DNA from 4 places in the Streptomyces sp. NPDC020884 genome. Region 3 is predicted to be linked to each of the others. Evidence: riboswitches for the same ligand, from Rfam matches in the RefSeq annotation. Region 3 holds a riboswitch; each other region holds the start of a gene.
The links. A riboswitch is a leader RNA that binds a small molecule or an ion and turns the genes downstream of it on or off. The one in region 3 is predicted to bind cobalamin.
Positions count from the first base shown of each region.

Region 1: linked by a shared signal. The riboswitch ahead of ACH4UK_RS09600 (ribonucleoside-diphosphate reductase subunit alpha) and the one ahead of metE (5-methyltetrahydropteroyltriglutamate--homocysteine S-methyltransferase) in region 3 are both predicted to bind cobalamin.
Region 2: linked by a shared signal. The riboswitch ahead of ACH4UK_RS35925 (CbtB-domain containing protein) and the one ahead of metE (5-methyltetrahydropteroyltriglutamate--homocysteine S-methyltransferase) in region 3 are both predicted to bind cobalamin.
Region 4: linked by a shared signal. The riboswitch ahead of ACH4UK_RS00305 (cobalamin biosynthesis protein) and the one ahead of metE (5-methyltetrahydropteroyltriglutamate--homocysteine S-methyltransferase) in region 3 are both predicted to bind cobalamin.

Region 1 covers NZ_JBIRRY010000002.1:640,637-645,485, forward strand. Annotated here, with positions in the region: gene mctP (monocarboxylate uptake permease MctP) at 1-1,489, shown strand, start outside; gene ACH4UK_RS09590 (hypothetical protein) at 1,599-2,270, shown strand; gene ACH4UK_RS09595 (GNAT family N-acetyltransferase) at 2,270-2,788, shown strand; cobalamin riboswitch at 2,832-2,968, shown strand; gene ACH4UK_RS09600 (ribonucleoside-diphosphate reductase subunit alpha) at 3,104-4,849, shown strand, end outside.
Region 2 covers NZ_JBIRRY010000016.1:20,097-24,945, reverse strand. Annotated here, with positions in the region: gene ACH4UK_RS35945 (hypothetical protein) at 1-439, shown strand, start outside; gene ACH4UK_RS35940 (metallophosphoesterase family protein) at 599-1,579, shown strand; gene ACH4UK_RS35935 (4'-phosphopantetheinyl transferase) at 1,576-2,361, shown strand; gene ACH4UK_RS35930 (histidine phosphatase family protein) at 2,365-2,955, opposite strand; adenosylcobalamin (AdoCbl) riboswitch at 3,082-3,176, shown strand; gene ACH4UK_RS35925 (CbtB-domain containing protein) at 3,221-3,436, shown strand; gene ACH4UK_RS35920 (CbtA family protein) at 3,515-4,270, shown strand; gene ACH4UK_RS35915 (SDR family oxidoreductase) at 4,565-4,849, shown strand, end outside.
Region 3 covers NZ_JBIRRY010000006.1:5,836-10,684, reverse strand. Annotated here, with positions in the region: gene ACH4UK_RS19465 (TetR/AcrR family transcriptional regulator) at 111-755, shown strand; gene ACH4UK_RS19460 (MFS transporter) at 806-2,200, shown strand; cobalamin riboswitch at 2,232-2,447, shown strand; gene metE (5-methyltetrahydropteroyltriglutamate--homocysteine S-methyltransferase) at 2,613-4,849, shown strand, end outside.
Region 4 covers NZ_JBIRRY010000001.1:56,665-61,513, forward strand. Annotated here, with positions in the region: gene ACH4UK_RS00290 (class II aldolase/adducin family protein) at 1-272, opposite strand, end outside; gene ACH4UK_RS00295 (anion permease) at 550-1,815, shown strand; gene ACH4UK_RS00300 (hypothetical protein) at 1,828-2,058, shown strand; cobalamin riboswitch at 2,208-2,340, shown strand; gene ACH4UK_RS00305 (cobalamin biosynthesis protein) at 2,478-3,443, shown strand; gene ACH4UK_RS00310 (cobyric acid synthase) at 3,484-4,849, shown strand, end outside.

The DNA of each region.
Region 1 (4,849 bases), on a different contig from region 3:
CGGCACCTGGGTCACCTGGTTCCTGCTCGGCGGCGACCTCTACACCGCGTACACCTTCGTCGCCGTCCCGGCGGCGATCTACGCGGCGGGCGCGGCCGGGTTCTTCGCCGTGCCGTACACGATCCTGGTCTACCCGCTGATCTTCACCTTCCTGCCCCGGCTGTGGTCCGTGTCGCACAAGCACGGGTACATCACCACCTCGGACTTCGTCCGCGGCCGGTTCGGGTCGAAGGGGCTGTCGCTGGCGGTCGCCGTCACCGGCATCCTCGCCACCATGCCCTACATAGCCCTGCAGCTCGTCGGCATCCAGGCGGTGCTGGACGTGATGGGCGTCGGCGGCGGCGAGAACACGCACTGGTTCATCAAGGACCTGCCGATCCTGATCGCCTTCGCGGTGCTGGCCGCGTACACCTACTCCTCCGGGCTGCGGGCGCCGGCGCTGATCGCGTTCGTCAAGGACGGGCTGATCTACCTGGTCATCGCGGTCGCCATCATCTACATCCCGATCCAGCTCGGCGGCTTCGACGAGATCTTCTCCAAGGCGGGCGAGGCGTTCGCCCAGGAGAACCCGAAGACCGGGCAGCCGCGCGGCTCGCTGATCCCGGGCGAGATGGGGCAGTGGGGTTACGCCACCCTGGCACTGGGCTCGGCGCTGGCGCTGTTCATGTATCCGCACTCCATCACGGCGACGCTGTCCAGCCGCAGCCGTGAGGTGATCCGGCGCAACACCACGATCCTGCCGCTGTACTCGCTGATGCTGGGTCTGCTGGCGCTGCTCGGCTTCATGGCCATCGCCGCCGGGATCAAGGTGGACAACGGCCAGTTGGCCATTCCGCAGCTCTTCGAGAACATGTTCCCGGACTGGTTCGCCGGTGTGGCGTTCGCCGCGATCGGCATCGGCGCGCTGGTGCCCGCCGCGATCATGTCGATCGCCGCGGCGAACCTCTTCACCCGGAACATCTACAAGGACTTCCTCAAACCGGACGCCACACCCGCCCAGGAGACCAAGGTCTCCAAGCTGGTGTCGCTGCTGGTGAAGGTCGGGGCGCTGGCGTTCGTCCTGACGATGGACAAGACGGTCGCGATCAACTTCCAGCTGCTCGGCGGGATCTGGATCCTCCAGACGATGCCCGCCCTGGTCGGCGGCCTGTTCACCCGGTGGTTCCACCGCTGGGCGCTCATAGCCGGCTGGGCGGTCGGCATGCTGTACGGGACGATCGCCGCGTACGGCGTGGCGAGCCCGACGCAGAAGCACTTCGGCGGGTCCTCCAAGGAGATCCCGGGCATCGGTGAGATCGGCTACATCGGTCTGACCGCGTTCGTGCTGAACCTGGTGGTCGTCATCGTCCTCACGTTCGTCCTGAACGCGCTGAAGGCCCCGGTGGGGATCGACGAGACCTCGCCCTCCGACTACACGGCGGACGCCGGCGACCCGGGCGTCAAGACGGAGCTCCCGCCGGCCACGGCGGGTGCTCCGGGCGGTCACTGACCCGCCGGACGCCCTGACCCGGGCCGTCGTCCCTCCCTCGGCGGAGCGGGCGGCGGCCCGGCCGCTTTGCGCGGTGCGCGGAGCCTTCGCCGTACGAAAGGATGTGCCCATGACACCGAGATTCCGGCCGCTCCGGGCCGTGCTGCCGGCCGTGACGACGGCTCTGGCCCTGGCGGCGACGGGATGCGGCACGGAGCGGGCGCCCGGCGCGGTGACGGCGGGCCGGAGCACCTCCGCCGCTCCGGCCCCCGACCGGGCGGAGTTGGAGGCGCGGGCGGGGGCCCTGCAGACCGTCGTGGAGCATGTGTGGGTGACCGAGGCCGCGGGCTACACGCTGGCGCGCCAGTCGGTCGGGGTGATCGGCGACGACGGGTTCGGCAGCGTCTACACCACGCCCGAGGGCGGGCGGATCCAACTGTCGGTGGAGCGCCGCCCGCACGCCGTGGCCGACTGTACGGAGCATCCCGCGCCCGCCGGCGGCCAGGAGCCCGTGGTGACCTGCGAGCGGCAGGGCGGACAGTGGTACCGCGCCACGGCGTCGGGCCACGCGTACGCCCGGGAGCAGGCAGGACTCGTGGTCACGGTGAGCGGCACGCTCCGGGACGTGGACCGGGCGACGCTGCGGTCGGCCTCGCTGCTCGCCCACCGCGCCGACGACCACGAGCTGGACCAGGTGCTGCCACCGGCCGGGGAGGCCTCCGGGCGGCAGCCGGTCGAGCGCGGCGACCTGCCGCCGGTGGGCGACGGAGCCCCCAACAACGACGTGGGAGCGAGTGGCTGATGGATCTGACGATCAGGGTGGCGGAGCCCGGCGAGTACGCCGTCCTCGGCGAGATCATCGCCGAGGCGTATCTCGGCGAGAATCTGCTGGACGGCCCGCAGGACCCGTATCTGCTCAAGCTGCGGGCGGTCGGACAGCGCGCGGCCGAGGCCGAGGTCCTCGTCGCGCTCGACGCGCACGGGGCGGTGCTCGGCGGTGTGACGTATGCCGCACCGGGCACCCCGTGGCGCGACATCGCCGGTCCGGACGAGGCCGAATTCCGGATGCTGGCCGTGGCCCGCGAGGGGCGCGGGCGGGGCGTCGGAGAGGCCCTCGTGCGGGCGTGCGTCGAGCGCGCCCGGTCCGCCCACGGGGTGCGGGCGCTGGTGCTGTCGACGCAGCCGGCCATGCTCGGAGCCCATAGGATCTACCGTCGGCTCGGCTTTCTGCGGACCCCCGAACGGGACTGGGAACCGGTGCCGGGCCTGCGTCTCATGACCTTCCGGCTGGAGCTGGGGGCGGTCCTTCGAGGGGCGTAGTGAATCGTCGCGACACAACATGTGGGGGCCGCATCATCTGGCGGCCCCCACATGTATGCTCGACCTCGCTGTCGCCGCAGGGGAATCCGGTGCGAATCCGGAACTGTCCCGCAACGGTGTGATCGGTGCGCTTTTGCGCACCTACAAGTCCGAAGACCTGTCGACAGCGCGTCCGGCTCGACCGAACCGGACGCCAGACGTCCGGGCCTCGCGGACAGGCCGGTGGACGCCGTCAGTTGTGCTGCCCTGCCCCGGGTTTCGCGCTGCCCGGCTCCCCCGCCTTCTGCCGGCCCCTGCCGAGCGAGGGAAAGCCCAGTGACCATCGCGCCCGCCGATCCGGTTTCAGCCACCGAATCCGCTGCCTCCACCACGTCCGGAGCAGGCACGAACGACGGACCCGGGACCGCTTTGCTGCGGACCCTGACCGACCTCACCGTCGATCTTCCCGACACCGACCCCGGACGGGTCGCCGCCGCCGCGCTGCGCGGGCGCAACGCCCGTTCCGACGAGGCCGAGCTGCGCTCGCTGGCCACCGAGGCCGCCGCCGGGCTGATCTCCGAGGACCCGGCGTACTCCCGGCTCGCCGCCCGGCTGTTGACCCGCACGATCGCGGACGAGGCCGCGGGGCAGGGCGCGACGTCCTTCGCCGCCTCGGTCGCCGTCGGGCACCGCGAGGGCCTGATCGCCGACCGCACCGCCGCGTTCGTGGAGTCGCACGCCAAGGCGCTGGACGAGCTCGTCGAGCGGGCGCTGGCGGACGGCGCCGACGACCGCTTCGGCTACTTCGGTCTGCGTACGCTGCACAGCCGCTACCTGCTGCGCCACCCGATCACCCGCCAGGTCATCGAGACCCCGCAGCACTTCATGCTGCGCGTGGCCGCCGGCCTCGCCGAGGACGACTCGGTGCGGGCGCTGGACGAGGTCGCCGCGCTGTACGGGCTGATGAGCCGGCTGGACTACCTCCCCTCCTCCCCCACGCTCTTCAACTCCGGCACCCGGCACCCGCAGATGTCCTCCTGCTACCTGCTGGACTCACCGAAGGACGAGCTGGACTCGATCTACGACCGCTACCACCAGGTGGCGCGGCTCTCCAAGCACGCGGGCGGCATCGGTCTGTCGTACTCCCGCATCCGTGCCCGGGGTTCGCTGATCCGGGGCACCAACGGGCACTCCAACGGCATCGTGCCGTTCCTCAAGACGCTGGACGCCTCCGTCGCGGCGGTGAACCAGGGCGGCCGCCGCAAGGGCGCGGCGGCGGTCTACCTGGAGACCTGGCACGCGGACATCGAGGAGTTCCTGGAGCTCCGCGACAACACCGGTGAGGACCAGCGGCGTACGCACAACCTGAACCTGGCGCACTGGATCCCGGACGAGTTCATGCGCCGGGTCGACGCGGACACCGAGTGGTCGCTCTTCTCCCCCGCCGAGGTGCCCGAGCTGGTCGACCTGTGGGGCGACGCGTTCGACGCGGCCTACCGCGCGGCCGAGGCCAAGGGCCTGGCCCGCAGGACGATTCCGGCGCGTGAGCTGTACGGCCGGATGATGCGGACCCTCGCGCAGACCGGCCAGGGCTGGATGACGTTCAAGGACGCCTCCAACCGGACCGCCAACCAGACGGCCGAGCCGGGCCGGGTCGTTCACTCCTCGAACCTGTGCACGGAGATCCTCGAGGTCACCGACGACGGCGAGACGGCCGTCTGCAACCTGGGTTCGGTCAACCTCGGCGCGTTCGTGGCCGACGGCTCGATCGACTGGGAGCGCCTGGACGCCACCGTGCGGACCGCCGTGACCTTCCTGGACCGGGTCGTCGACATCAACTTCTACCCGACCGAGCAGGCCGGGCGCTCCAACTCCCGCTGGCGGCCGGTGGGCCTGGGCGCGATGGGCCTCCAGGACGTCTTCTTCCAGCTGCGCCTGCCGTTCGACTCGCCGCAGGCCCGCGCGCTCTCCACGAAGATCTCCGAGCGGATCATGCTGGCCGCGTACGAGGCGTCCTGCGACCTCGCCGAGCGCTCCGGCCCGCTGCCCGCCTGGTCCGAGACCCGGGCGGCGCGCGGTGTG
Region 2 (4,849 bases), on a different contig from region 3:
CCTGGACGAGCTTCTGCACACCCCGTCGGCGGACCCGGACGCCCCGTGGCCCACCCTGGAGGAGATCATCGACAGCGGCCGCCGACTGGTGGTGTTCGCCGAGAAGGCCGATGGTCCGGCCCCCTGGTACCGCAACTTCTACCGGTACGGGATGGAGACCCCGTTCGCCTTTCGGAGCCCCTCCGACATGACGTGCGCGCCCCACCGGGGCGGCACCGGGAAACAGCTCTTCCTGCTCAACCACTTCATCACGAACGCGGGCGGCAGCCGGCTGGACGCGGGCCGCGTCAACGCCCGCGACCATCTCCTGGAGCGGACCGGGGCCTGCGAGGCGGAGCGTGGCAGCCCGGTCAACTTCATCGCCGTCGACTACACGACGGTCGGCGACGCGCTCGGCGCGGTGAACGAGCTGAACTCCCGCCGGGCGGAAGGCGGCTGACGACACGCCCCGGCCGGAGGCAGCTCTGCTCCGGCGACGCGTCCGCCATCCGAAACCCCGGGGGAGCCGCGCGGGGAGCGTGAGAGGCTACGTACCCAGAGGCTCCCCACCGTGCGGACGGAGCCGGACGACTGCCCACAGATCGGGAATCAGCTGCCCATGACTCCTTCGAGCGACTCCGCACCGCACGGTGCTCCCGCCGCCGTTCCGTCCCCCGGCGACGGGCCCCGAAAGCCGGGCACGGGCCGCCTGCTGGCCGTGAGCGACCTGCACGCGGCGGTGAGCGACAACCGGCCGATCGTGGAGTCCCTGCACCCGACGTCCGACGCGGACTGGCTGATCGTCGCGGGCGATGTGGCGGAGCGCCCCGAGGACATCCGGTGGGCGCTCGCACTCCTCGCGGAACGCTTCGCCCATGTGATCTGGACCCCCGGCAACCACGAGTTGTGGACTGTGGCGAAGGATCCGGTCCAACTGCGCGGCCAGGCCCGCTACGACCACCTCGTCGAGCTGTGCCGGGACCTCGGAGTGACGACTCCGGAAGACCCCTTCCCGCTCTGGCCGGGCCCCGAAGGACCGGTGGCGATCGCGCCGCTCTTCCTCCTGTACGACTACACCTTCCGCGCCCCGGGAACGCACACGAAGGAGGAGTCGCTCGCCGTCGCGCACAAGTCCGGCATCGTCTGCAACGACGAGTACCTCCTCCATCCGGACCCCTATCCGACCCGGGACGACTGGTGCCGTGACCGGGTCGCCACGACCGTACGCCGGCTCGAGGAGCACGACCCCGAGATACCCCTCGTCCTCGTCGGGCACTGGCCGCTCGTCCGGGAGCCCACGTCGGTGATGTGGTACCCGGAGTTCGCGCAGTGGTGCGGCACCGAACTGACCGCCGACTGGCACCGCCGCTTCAACGTCACCGCCGTCGTCTACGGCCACCTCCACATCCCCCGTACGACCTGGTACGACGGGGTGCGCTTCGAGGAGGTCTCCATCGGCTACCCCAGGGAATGGCGCGAGAGGGGACACCCGCGCGGCCTGCTGCGGCAGATCCTTCCCTACGAGGGCGCACCCGCCCCACCGGCCGGGACCGGCGCCGAACCGTCCGCACGGCGGCGTACCCCCGGAGGCTCCTCGTGATCGAGCGGCTGCTGCCCGCCGACGTCTCCTGCGCGGCCACCCGCGCCGAGAGCGTCCCGGACGCACCCCTCTTCCCCGAGGAGGAGGCACTGATCGCCAAGAGCGTGGCCAAACGAAGAAACGACTTCGCGACGGCCCGCGCCTGCGCCCGGCGCGCGATGGCCGGACTCGGACTGCCGCCCGTGGCCGTGCTCCACGGCTATCGGGGCAGGCCGCTGTGGCCCGAGGGAATCGTCGGCAGTCTCACCCACTGCGACGGGTACCGGGCGGCGGCGCTGGCCCGTGCGACGGACGTGCTGTCGCTCGGCATCGACGCGGAACCGCACGCCCCGCTCCCCACCGGCGTACGGGAGTTGGTGACGCTGCCCGCCGAGCGCGAGCGGATCGGCCCGGCTCTTCCTGAAGGCGCGGACGAAATCCACTGGGACCGTGTCCTGTTCAGTGCCAAGGAGAGCGTCTTCAAGGCCTGGTATCCGGTGACCGGCCTCGAACTCGACTTCACCCAGGCGGAGCTGACCTTCCAGCGGACGCATGCGCCCGCTGTTCCTGCTCCCCTCTCTCCTCCTCCCTCTTCTCCTTCTCCTTCGGCGGCGGCTGCTGCTGCTGCGGGAGAGGGAACCGGGTCCGTGGATCGCACCGCCGCGGGCACCTTCACCGCCCGTCTGCTGCTCACGGACCCGGCCCTGCCGACGACGCTTCACGGGAGTTGGCGGATCGAGGACGGCATCGTCGCCACCGCCGTGCTGGTCCGGCCCGACTGGCGGGCGAGCGGCACGTCCTGATGTTCAGCCGGCCGGGGGAGCGGTCAGCGGGCGGCCCAGCCCCACGTTCCACCGGCCAGCCCGCCCGCTGAGTTCGGTCAGCGTCAGCGGGGCGACGTCCAGCCGCCAGAACGCCTCCGCGGGCAGCCGCAGTCCGTGGACGACCGCCGCCCGGACGACGGCGACCTCGGCCACGGCCAGGGAGCTCGCACCGGGTGCGTCCGGTCCGCCCAGGGAGTCCAGCCATCCGCCGACCCTCCCGACCAGGTCCCGCAGCGACTCGCCGCCGTGCGGAGCCGCCGAGGGGTCGCCGAGCCAGGCGGCCACCTGCTCGGGTTCGGCGGCGGCCACGTCGTCGAGACGGCGGCCCGCCCAGCGCGCCAGGTCCCAGCCGGCCAGGGCCGGTTCGGCCCGTGCCGCCAGGCCGAGTGCCTCGCTGGTCTCGCGGCACCGCACGGAGGGGCCGCAGAGTACGAGGTCGCGTCTCGGCACCGCGTCGGCCGCCGCCCGCGCGCGCTCCCGGCCGGACCGGTCCAAAGGAGCGTCGCCGTCGAAACGGGCCTCCCGCAGGCCCGCGTTCATCGCCGGTGAGATCAACATCACCCGTGCTGTCATGTCCCTGCCTTAACTCGCTCACCATGGGCCCCACAGCCCTTTCGTCCCAAGGGATCCGTGCTCTGCGGCTCCGCAGATTGGACCATGGCGGCGGCTGAGTACAGGCGGTATGGTCACGTCGACCATGACGAAGGTGTGACGGAAGCCCGGTGAGAATCCGGCACGGTCGCGCCACTGTGAACCCGCACCTGTGCGGGGAAGTCAGACCCGGCACCTTCGTCCGAGGCACCACAACAGGGACGCGTGTTCCCACAGGAGGTCCGCCGTGGCACAGTCCGCCGCTCCCGCAACGGAAGCGTCTGCGATCACCCCGATCTCGGCGAAGGCCCTAGCCCCTTGGGCGGTCTTCTTCGGCATTCTCATGCTCGTCCTGCTGTACTTCGTCGGCGCCGAACAGGGCGCCACCGCGCTCATCTCGGGCGAAGGCGTCCACGAGTGGGTCCACGACGGCCGTCACCTGCTCGGTTTCCCCTGCCACTGAGGTTCCCGAGGCGCCCGAGGCGCCTCAGGGGCCAGGCAATCAGCGGACACGGGAAGCAAGAGAAATCAGGGAACCATCGTGAACTCCATATCTGTCAGAGCTCTGCTCGTGCGCGGCATGCTCGCGGGCCTGATCGCGGGAGCGCTCGCGCTCGCCGTCGCCTATTTCCTCGGTGAGTCCCAGGTGGACGCGGCCATCGCCCTCGAAGAGGCCCACAGCCACGACCACGGCGGCGGTGAGGAGCTGGTCAGCCGCACCATGCAGGCCACCGGCGGACTCGCCACCGGCGTTTTGGTCTTCGGCGTCGCCGTGGGCGGGATCGCCGCCCTGGTGTTCTGCTACGCGCTGGGCCGCATCGGCGACTTCGGCCCCCGGGCCACGGCCGCGCTGATCGCGGGCGCCGCCCTGCTCACGGTCTACGTCGTGCCGTTCCTGAAGTACCCGGCCAACCCGCCTGCCGTCGGCAATCCCGACACCATCGGCAAGCGCACCACTCTGTTCTTCCTCATGGTCGCCCTCAGCGTGCTGCTCGCCGTCGCCGCCGTCATCATCGGCAGGCGGCTCGCACCACGGCTGGGCAACTGGAACGCGACCATCGCGGCCGCCGCCGGCTTCGTCCTGCTGATCGGCCTCGCCTACGCCTTCCTGCCGTCCTTCGACGAGGTGGGCAAGGACTTCCCGGCCGGCCTGCTGTGGGAGTTCCGGCTCTCGACGCTGGCGGTCCAGGCGACGCTGTGGAGCGCCTTCGGCCTGATCTTCGGCTACCTCACCGAACGGCATCTGACGCCTGCCGCCCGTGCCGGGACGCCCCGTGCCGCGAGTGCGGTGAACTGAGCCGGTCCCGAAGGCCCGCGCCCGCGCCCACGCACCATCTGCACAGACGCACAGACGCACAGACGCACAGACGCACAGACGCACAGACACAGATGACTGAACCCCGCCGGGACGCATCCGGCGGGGTTCAGGCGTCTCTGCGTCTGTGCAGGTGAGGGGATGACGAAAGTCGGGTAGCAGTGCTCACTAGCATCGCTACGTTTTGGGGTAGCGATGCTAACCACATCATGTTAGCGTTGTTGATGTCGGGTTTCACGGAGTCGCCGCGACCCCCTGTCGCCAGGAGTGCATGTCATGACCGAACAGTCCGCATCGACATCGACCGAGCAGTCCCCCCGCACCGGTGACACCCCCCGACGGGTGGCCGTGGTCACCGGGGGATCCCGGGGCATCGGCCGCGAGAGCGCGGAGCGGCTGGCCGCCGACGGCTTCGCCGTCGTCGTCAACTACGCGGGCAACCGGACCGAGGCGGAGGCCGCCGTCGCCGCCATCACCGCCGCGGGCGGCGAGGCCTTCGCGCACCAGGCGGACGTGGCCGACGAGGTGGCGGTCGCGGCACTCTTCGATGCCGCCGAGGCG
Region 3 (4,849 bases):
GTGCGTGACGAACAGCAGAACGGGCGTGGAACGCCCGTGCCCGCGTCCGTGCCCGACCCGGGCCGCATGATGAGTAGACACTGTCTACTTCGCGGTGCTAGAAAATCCTCATGGAAGACGAATCCCCCTTGCGGGAACGGCTGGTGGACGTCGGCGTCGAGATGCTGGAGACCGAGGGGATCGCGGCGTTGGGGCTGCGGGAGATCGCCCGGCGGGCCGGCGTCTCGCACGGCGCCCCGCGCCGCCATTTCCCCACCCACCGCTCCCTGCTCTCCGCCGTCGCCGGGCGCGGATTCGACGCGCTGAAGGACCGGCTCGACACGGCCCTCCAGCCGGACGGCGAGCCGCGCGCGCAGCTGAGCCGCCTCGCCGACGCCTATGTCGGATTCGCCGTCGAGCACCGCCCGATGTTCGAGCTGATGTTCCGCCACGACCTGCTGGACGGCGGCGACGAGGCCGACGGGCGGCCCCGGCTGCGGGAGAAGACGCTCCCGCTGTTCGCGTCCGTCGTCGCCCTGGTCGCCCGCCACCGCCAGGACGCCGCCCGGGAATCGCCCCTCGGCCCCGGGGACGCCCCGGACGCCGTGGCCGCCGTCTTCTGGGCGAACGTCCACGGCATCGCCCAACTGTGGAGCTGGGGGAGTCTCTCCCTCACCCTCGACGCCCCCTCGCCGGGCGACGAGCACGCCCACGCGAGCCTCGCACCCCTGATCGCCCGGACCGTCGAGGCCCACCTCGGACCGGCGAACCCGTGACCGCGGCCGTCCGGCCCCGGCTCGCCCTCGCGGGCAGTGTCGCCGGGGCGATGATCGTCGCGCTCGACGGCTCCGTCCTCATCGTGGCCCAGCCCACGCTGCAGCGTGATCTCTCCGCGACCCTGGCCCAGGTGCAGTGGACGAGCACGGCATACCTCCTCGCGGTGGCGGGACTTCTCGTTCTCGCCGGGCGGCTGGGCGACCGCTACGGCCACACCCGGCTGCTCATGATCGGCTCCCTCGGCTTCGGGGCGGCGTCCGCCGGCATCGCCGTCGCACCCTCGGTCGGCTGGGTCATCGCGCTGCGCGCCGTACAGGGAGTGTTCGGGGCCCTGCTCCAGCCGGCGACGCTGGAGCTGCTCCGCCAGGTCTACCCACCGGACCGGCTCGGGCTGCCGGTCGCCCTGCGGACCAGCGCCATCGGGGTGGCCGCCGCCACCGGTCCACTGCTCGGCGGCTTCCTGGTGGCGCACCTCGGCTGGCGGTCCGTCTTCGTCATCAACGTGCCCGTCGCGCTCCTGATCGGCCTGTTCTGTCTGGCGGCCCGCGTCCCCGAGCATGCGGGCCGGAGCGCGTCGCGCCGCCTGGAGGCCGGCGGGGCCCTGCTGCTCGCGGCCGCGCTCGCCCTGCTGGTGAACGCGCTCGCCGAGGTCGAACGCCACGGCTGGGCCGGCCGCCGTACGCTGGCGGGGCTGGTCTGCTCGGCCGTTGTCGCGGCCGTCCTCGTCCGCCACGAACGCCGCAGCCGCCATCCGCTGATACCGGCGGCGGTCGCACGGTCGGTACCGGTCACCGCTTCGCTGGCGATGCTGCTGTGCACCACGACCGGCATGTTCGGCGCCCTGTTCGTCAGCACGTACTTCCTCCAGAACGCCGTGGGCCTCGACCCGCTCGACAGCGCCCTGCGCGCGTGGCCGTTGACGGCGCTGATGGTCGTCGGCGCGCCCCTCGCCGGGTTCGCGCTGCGCGGACTCGGCGCCAGGACCACCGCGCTCGGCGGCACGCTGCTGGTGGTCCTGGGGATCGGCTGGCTGGCCCGGACGGACACCGGCACCGGCCCGGTGGCGATGGGCGCGGCCTTCGCGCTGCTGGGCGCCGGGTACGCCACGGTGATGGTCACGGCCACCGGGACGGTGGTCGGCGACGCACCGCCCGGATACGCCGGAGTGGTGGGCGGCCTCAAGCAGACCGCCGTGAACATCGGCCCCGTCCTCGGCATCGCCGTCGCCGCCGGTCTGCTGCCCGCGGCCCGGGGCGGGCCGGCGCAGCAGTGGCAGGGGCCGATGGGGACGGCGCTCCTGGTGCTCGCCGCGACGGCCGCGCTCGCGCTGCTGCCCGCGGCGCTGCTGCCGGGCGCGGCGCGCCGCGCCGGACCGCCGCGGGACGCGGACCGCCGACGGCCGCGGGCGGCGGACTCGTGTCCCACATCACCGTCCGAAGTGTGAACAACGGTGTGCGCCCGGCGGTCGCCCCCTTAGGCTGACCGGCGCAGCTGGTTCGTCCTGTCCGCCAGACAGGGTGTCGTAAGAGGGAACCCGGTGGGAATCCGGGACTGCCCCGCAGCGGTGAGTGGGAACGACCGCCGTCATACGCACTGGGCCCGGCCGGGTCTGGGAAGCGACGGCCAGTAGGTGTCTGCCCCGGCAGACGCGCCCGCGAGTCCGAAGACCTGCCCGCTGTCCGCACGCGACCGTTCGCGTGCGGAGATCCCGGTGACCTCGTGGGCGGGTCGGCGTAACCGTCAGGTGGACGGACACGGTTCTCCGTGTCCCGGTGTCCGCCCGACGCGTCGTCCCTTCGCGTCCGCGTCCCGTCCCGGGATCTGCCCCCGCAGACACGCTCGCGAAGGAGAGTCACGTGACAGCGAAGCCCGCAGCCGCGGCAGCACGGGCCACCGTTTACGGCTACCCCCGACAGGGACGCAACCGTGAACTGAAGAAGGCCATCGAGGGCTACTGGAAGGGCCGCGTCGACGCGGACACCCTCCGGCGGACCGCCGCCGAACTGCGCAGGGGAACCTGGCAGCAGCTCGCCGGGGCCGGAGTCCACGAAGTGCCGACCGGAGACTTCTCGTACTACGACCATGTCCTGGACACCAGCGTCATGGTCGGCGCCGTCCCCGAACGGCACCGTGACGCGGTCCGCGCCGACGCCCTCGACGGCTACTTCGCCATGGCCCGCGGCACGCAGGACGTCGCTCCGCTGGAGATGACGAAGTGGTTCGACACCAACTATCACTACCTGGTACCCGAGTTGGGACCGGACACGGTGTTCGCCGCCGACTCCGCCAAGCAGGTCGCGGAGTTCGGGGAAGCCCTCGCGCTCGGCCACACCCCCCGCCCGGTGCTCGTCGGACCCGTCACCTACCTCCTGCTCGCCAAGGCGGCGCCCGGTGTGGCCGCCGACTTCGAGCCGCTGACCCTGCTGGACCGGCTCCTTCCCGTGTACGCCGAGGTCCTTGCCGACCTGCGTGCGGCGGGCGCCGACTGGGTGCAGCTCGATGAGCCGGCCCTGGTCCAGGACCGCACTCCGGCCGAACTGAACGCCGCCGCCCGCGCCTACCGCGAGCTCGGCGGCCTGACCGACCGGCCCCGACTGCTGGTCGCCTCCTACTTCGGGCGGCTCGGCGAAGCGCTGCCGGTCCTGGCCAAGGCCCCCGTCGAGGGGCTCGCCCTCGACTTCACCGAATCCGGCGCGGCCAACCTCGCCGACCTCGCCGCGGCCGGCGGACTGCCCGGCAAGCGGCTGGTCGCCGGGGTCGTCAACGGCCGCAACATCTGGATCAACGACTACGAGAAGTCGCTCGCCACCCTCGGCACGCTCCTCGGCCTCGCCGACCGGGTCGACGTCAGCGCCTCCTCCTCGCTGCTGCACGTCCCGCTGGACGCGGACGCCGAGCGCGACATCGCCCCCCAGATCGCCCGCTGGCTCGCCTTCGCCCGGCAGAAGACCGAGGAGATCGTCGTCCTGGCCCGCGGGCTGGCCGGCGGCACCGACACGATCGCCGCCGAACTCGCCGCCAACCGGGCCGACCTGGCCTCCCGCTCCGGTGCGGCGCTCACGCACGACCCGGCCGTGCGCGCCCGTACGGCGGCCGTCACCGACGCCGACGGCCGCCGCTCGCAGCCGTACACCGAGCGCTCCGCCGCCCAGCGCGCCCACCTCGGGCTGCCGCTGCTGCCGACGACCACCATCGGCTCGTTCCCGCAGACCACCGAACTGCGCACCGCACGCGCGGACCTGCGGGCCGGGCGGATCGACGAGGCCGGGTACGAGGAGCGCATCAAGGACGAGATCCGCGAGGTCCTCTCCTTCCAGGAGAAGGCGGGGCTCGACGTCCTGGTGCACGGCGAGCCCGAACGCAACGACATGGTGCAGTACTTCGCCGAGCAGCTCACCGGATACCTCGCCACCCGGCACGGCTGGGTGCAGTCCTACGGCACCCGCTACGTCCGCCCGCCGGTCCTGGCGGGCGACATCTCGCGCCCCGAGCCGATGACGGTGCGCTGGACCGCGTACGCGCAGTCGCTGACCGAGCGCCCCGTTAAGGGCATGCTCACCGGACCGGTCACCATGCTCGCCTGGTCCTTCGTCCGCGACGACCAGCCGCTCGGGGACACCGCCCGCCAGGTGGCCCTCGCCCTGCGCGACGAGGTGAACGACCTGGAGGCGAACGGCACTTCGGTGATCCAGGTCGACGAGCCCGCGCTGCGCGAGACGCTCCCGCTGCGGGCCGCCGAGCATGCCGCGTACCTGGAGTGGGCCACGGAGTCCTTCCGGCTCGCCACCGCGGGCGTGCGGCCGGACACCCAGATCCATACCCACATGTGCTACGCGGAGTTCGGCGACATCGTCCAGGCCATCGACGACCTCGACGCCGACGTCATCAGCCTGGAGGCCGCCCGCTCCCATATGCAGGTCGCCCGCGAACTGGCCGCCCACGGCTACCCCCGTGAGGCCGGACCCGGCGTCTACGACATCCACTCCCCGCGCATCCCCAGCACGAAGGAGGCGGCGGCCCTTCTGCGCAAGGGACTTGAGGCCATCCCGGCCGAGCGGCTGTGGGTGAACCCCGACTGCGGACTCAAGACCCG
Region 4 (4,849 bases), on a different contig from region 3:
GTGCGGCGGTAGACCGCCAGGTGGAGCGGGAGTTCGCTGGTGGGCCGGAGGTCTCCGAGCACCTGGCGGCCGTCCAGGTCGACGCCGACCGCGTCATGGGGTCCGAGCCGGTCGTAGGGCACCCCGCTGGGCGTCACCAGAACCAGGTCGCCGACGCGGGCCGACACATTGCCCGAGGTGCCGACGACCAGGCCGTCGGCCGCGCTGCGGCGGGCCGTCGCGACGACGTCCCGCCAGGTCTCTCCGACAGATTCCGGGTGCTGCTCGCTCATGGGGCGAGCGTAGGTGTGAAGGCGCGCAACCGGAACGTCACACAGGGAGTGACGGGGATCTCTTCCGGGTGCCGAACGGCCGGTCAAAATGTTCGCCAACGGGCGGCAAAGGGCAGTCCACGCCGCACCCCACGAGCATCGCGCGGCCTCTCCCGCACACAAGCGGAAGGAGGTCACTCCGCTTGGGGTCACCGCAACGCCCTGCCCAGTTCATCTTCCGTTCACTCAGGTTGCCTACGGTCCACGAGCCACTGCCGTCGAACGATTGCCTGGGTAAATGGAACACATCACGCTGCTGCTTGCGATTGTGGTCGTAACAGCTCTCGTGTTCGATTTCACGAACGGTTTCCACGACACCGCCAACGCGATGGCTACCACCATCTCGACCGGCGCCCTGAAGCCCAAGACAGCGGTGGCGATGTCCGCCGTTCTCAACCTGATCGGCGCGTTCCTGTCGGTGGAGGTCGCCAAGACGATCTCCGGCGGGATCGTCAATGAGGACGGTCTCAGAACCGAGGTCATCTTCGCGGCGCTCGTCGGCGCCATCCTGTGGAATCTCCTGACCTGGCTGGTCGGACTGCCCTCCAGTTCCTCCCACGCCCTGTTCGGCGGTCTGATCGGCGCCGCGGTCATGTCGGCCGGCTGGTCCTCGATCAACGGCGGCACCGTCGTCACCAAGGTGCTGCTCCCGGCGATCGCCGCCCCGCTGGTGGCCGGGCTCGCCGCGATGCTGGCCACGCGGCTGACGTACCGGATCAACCGGAAGGTCACCGACGAGAACCAGCTGAAGTCGACGGCCAAGGGCTACCGGGCCGGACAGATCGCCTCCGCCGGTCTCGTCTCGCTCGCCCACGGCACCAACGACGCCCAGAAGACGATGGGCATCATCACCCTGGCCCTGGTCACCGGCGGCGTCCTCGCCCCCGGCTCCAACCCGCCGCTGTGGGTCATCGTCTCCGCCGGCATCGCCATCGCGCTCGGCACCTACCTCGGCGGCTGGCGCATCATCCGCACCATGGGCAGCGGCCTGACCGAGCTCAAGCCGCCGCAGGGCTTCGCCGCCCAGACCAGTGCGGCGACCGTCATCCTGGCCTCCTCGCACCTCGGCTTCTCGCTCTCCACCACGCAGTCCTGCTCCGGCGCCGTGATGGGCGCGGGCCTCGGCCGCAAGGGGGGCGTGGTCCGCTGGTCGACCGCCACCCGGATGTTCATCGCCTGGGGTCTGACGCTGCCGGCCGCGGGTCTGGTCGGCGCGGGCGCCGAGTTCCTGACCAAGCAGGGCACCTGGGGCATCACCGTCACCGCGATCCTGCTGGTGGGCGGCTCCTTCGCGATCTGGCTGGCCTCGCGCCGGCAGCCGGTCGACCACAACAACGTCAACGACACGGCCGGCGGTGACGACGAGCCCCAGGGCATCGTCACCACCGCCATCGCCGCGGTGTCGCCGCCGCCCGTCGGCGGTCCGGCCTCCGACCTCATGACCACCATCCCGGCCCCGGCCTCGGCGCCCGACGACCCGGCCCGGCCGCCGGCCAAGGTGTAAGGACAGATCCGCATGAAAATCGACTGGGCAGCTCTCGCCTCCGTCTTCGGTGTCAGTCTCGTGGTCACCATCGCGCTGGTCGGCCTCTTCACCGTGGGCATCGTCGCCCTCTCCAAGCAGTCCGCCACGGCCGGAAGCAGCGCCTCCGGCGGATCGGTCGCGCTGGCGCGCACCGGCGCGTACGCCTGCTTCGCGCTGTGCCTGGCGGCCGTCTCGTACGGGATCTATCTGATCGTCGCCTGACCCCGTATCCCCGCACTCCCTCGGGCCGGACACACCTCGTGTGTCCGGCCCGATGTGCGTCTGCGCACAGTGGAGCCCCGTAGGTCAACAGCAAGTTGACGGCTGTTCTCGCAGCGTGGTGGACTGCCGGAGCCATTTACGGCGACAGCAGAGGAAGCCGGTGCGAATCCGGCGCGGTCCCGCCACTGTCACCGGGGAGCACTCCCCCACACCGGACGTCACGGCCCGCGATACGCGGGCTGGAAGGCCGGGGGAACTGCGGATCCGGAAGCCAGGAGACTCTCGTCGCCGGTCACGTCGAACCAGGGCGCGGACCCTGAGTGAGGACCTACACCATGCCCGGCCGCCCTGCGCCGCCTTCCCTGACCCCCCGAACAGGCCCCGGTGCCGGAACGCCCTCTCCCACGACGGGCTGAGCCGTGCGTGCCGACCGCATCTTCGCGTACGGCGCCACGGCCGGGCTGATCGCCGACGCACTGCTCGGCGACCCCCGGCGCGGCCACCCCGTCGCCGGCTTCGGCCGCGCCGCCGCGCGGGCCGAGTCGCTCCTGTGGCGTGACGACCGGGGCGCGGGCGCCCTGCACACCCTCGTGTGCGCCGGAGGCGCCGTGGGGGCCGCCGCGCTGGCGGCCCGCGCCGTCCGGGGACGCCCCGCGCTCGCCGTCGCGCTGACCGCCGCCACCGCCTGGTCCGTCGTCGGCGGTACGTCGCTGGGCCGGGAGGCCCGCGCCGTCGGCGGTGCGCTGGTGGCCGGGGACCTGGCGGCGGCCCGGCAGCGGCTGCCGCATCTGTGCGGGCGCGATCCGCACTCCCTGGACGGTCCCGGGATCGCCCGCGCGGTCGTCGAGTCCGTCGCCGAGAACACCTCGGACGCCGTCGTCGGCGCGCTGGTGTGGGGCGCGATCGGCGGAGTGCCGGGGCTCGTCGGATTCCGGGCCGTGAACACGCTCGACGCGATGGTCGGCCACAAGTCGCCCCGCTACCGCCGTTACGGCTGGGCCTCGGCCCGCCTGGACGACCTCGCGGGGTGGCCCGGCGCCCGGCTGACGGCCGCGCTGGCCGTGGCGGCGGGCGGGCGGCCCCGGGAGGCCGCCCGCGCCTGGAAGGCCGACGCGGAACGTCACCCGAGCCCGAACGCGGGGCCGGTGGAGGCCGCGTTCGCGGGGGCGCTCGGCGTACGGCTGGGCGGAACGCTGGCGTACGCGGGGCGCGTCGAGCACCGGCCGGTGCTCAACGGGGCGGCCGGGCGGGACGTACGGAGCACGGACATCGAGCGCGCGGTACGGCTGTCGCGCCGGGTGAGCGTCCTGGCCCTCGGTGTGTGCGTGGCGGGCCGGACGGTCGCGGGGCGGCTGGCCACGGGGCGGAAGCGGGGGCGGTCATGAACGGTCCGGCACGGAGCGCGGTACGGGAACGGGAGCGGGCATGAGCGGCGGGCTGCTGGTCGCGGGGACCACATCGGACGCGGGCAAGAGCGTCGTCACGGCGGGCATCTGCCGGTGGCTGGTGCGCCGGGGCGTGAAGGTCGCGCCGTTCAAGGCCCAGAACATGTCCCTGAACTCCTTCGTGACCCGGGAGGGCGCGGAGATCGGGCGGGCCCAGGCGATGCAGGCGCAGGCCGCCCGGGTGGAACCGACGGCCCTGATGAACCCGGTGCTGCTGAAACCCGGCAGCGACCGGTCCAGCCAGGTGGTCCTGATGGGGAAGCCGGTCGGCGAGATGAGCGCCCGGGGGTATCACGGGGGGCGTCAGGAGGCGCTGCTCGGGACGGTGACGGACTGTCTGGAGCAGCTGCGGGCCACGTACGACGCGGTGATCTGTGAGGGGGCCGGGTCCCCCGCCGAGATCAATCTGCGGCGCACCGACATCGTGAACATGGGGATCGCGCGCGCCGCGCGGTTTCCCGTACTGGTGGTCGGGGACATCGACCGGGGCGGGGTCTTCGCGTCGTTCTTCGGGACCACGGCGCTGCTGAGTCCCGAGGACCAGTCGCTGGTCGCGGGCTATCTGGTGAACAAGTTCCGGGGCGATGTCTCGCTGCTGGAGCCGGGCCTGGACATGCTGTACGGGCTGACCGGGCGGCGGACATACGGGGTGCTGCCGTACGCCCACGGGCTCGGCATCGACGAGGAGGACGGCCTGCGGGTGTCCCTGCGGGGTGCGGTGCGGGAGTCGGTCGTGGCTCCCCCGCAAGGTGAGGACGTCCTGCGGGTGGCGGTCTGCGCGGTCCCGCTGATGTCGAACTTCACGGACGTGGACGCGCTGGCCGCCGAACCGGGCGTCGTCGTGCGGTTCGTGGACCGGGCGGAGGAGCTGGCCGACGCGGACCTGGTGATCGTGCCCGGGACGCGCGGCACGGTGAAGGCGCTGGCCTGGCTGCGGGAGCGGGGGCTCGCGGACGCGCTGGCACGGCGGGCGGCGGAGGGCCGGCCGGTGCTGGGGATCTGCGGCGGGTTCCAGGTGCTCGGTGAGCGGATCGAGGACGAGGTGGAGTCGCGGGCCGGGGTCGTGGACGGGCTCGGGTTGCTGCCGGTGCGGGTGCGCTTCGACCGGGCCAAGACGCTGGCGCGGCCGGTCGGTTCGGCGCTGGGCGAGCCGGTGGAGGGGTATGAGATCCACCACGGGGTGGCCGATGTGCGGGGCGGGGAGCCGTTCCTCGACGGGTGCCGGGTGGGGGCGGTGTGGGGGACGCACTGGCACGGGTCGCTGGAGAGCGACGGGTTCCGGCGGCGGTTCCTGGTGGAGGTGGCCCGCGCCGCGGGGCGGCGGTTCGTGCCGGCGCCGGACACGA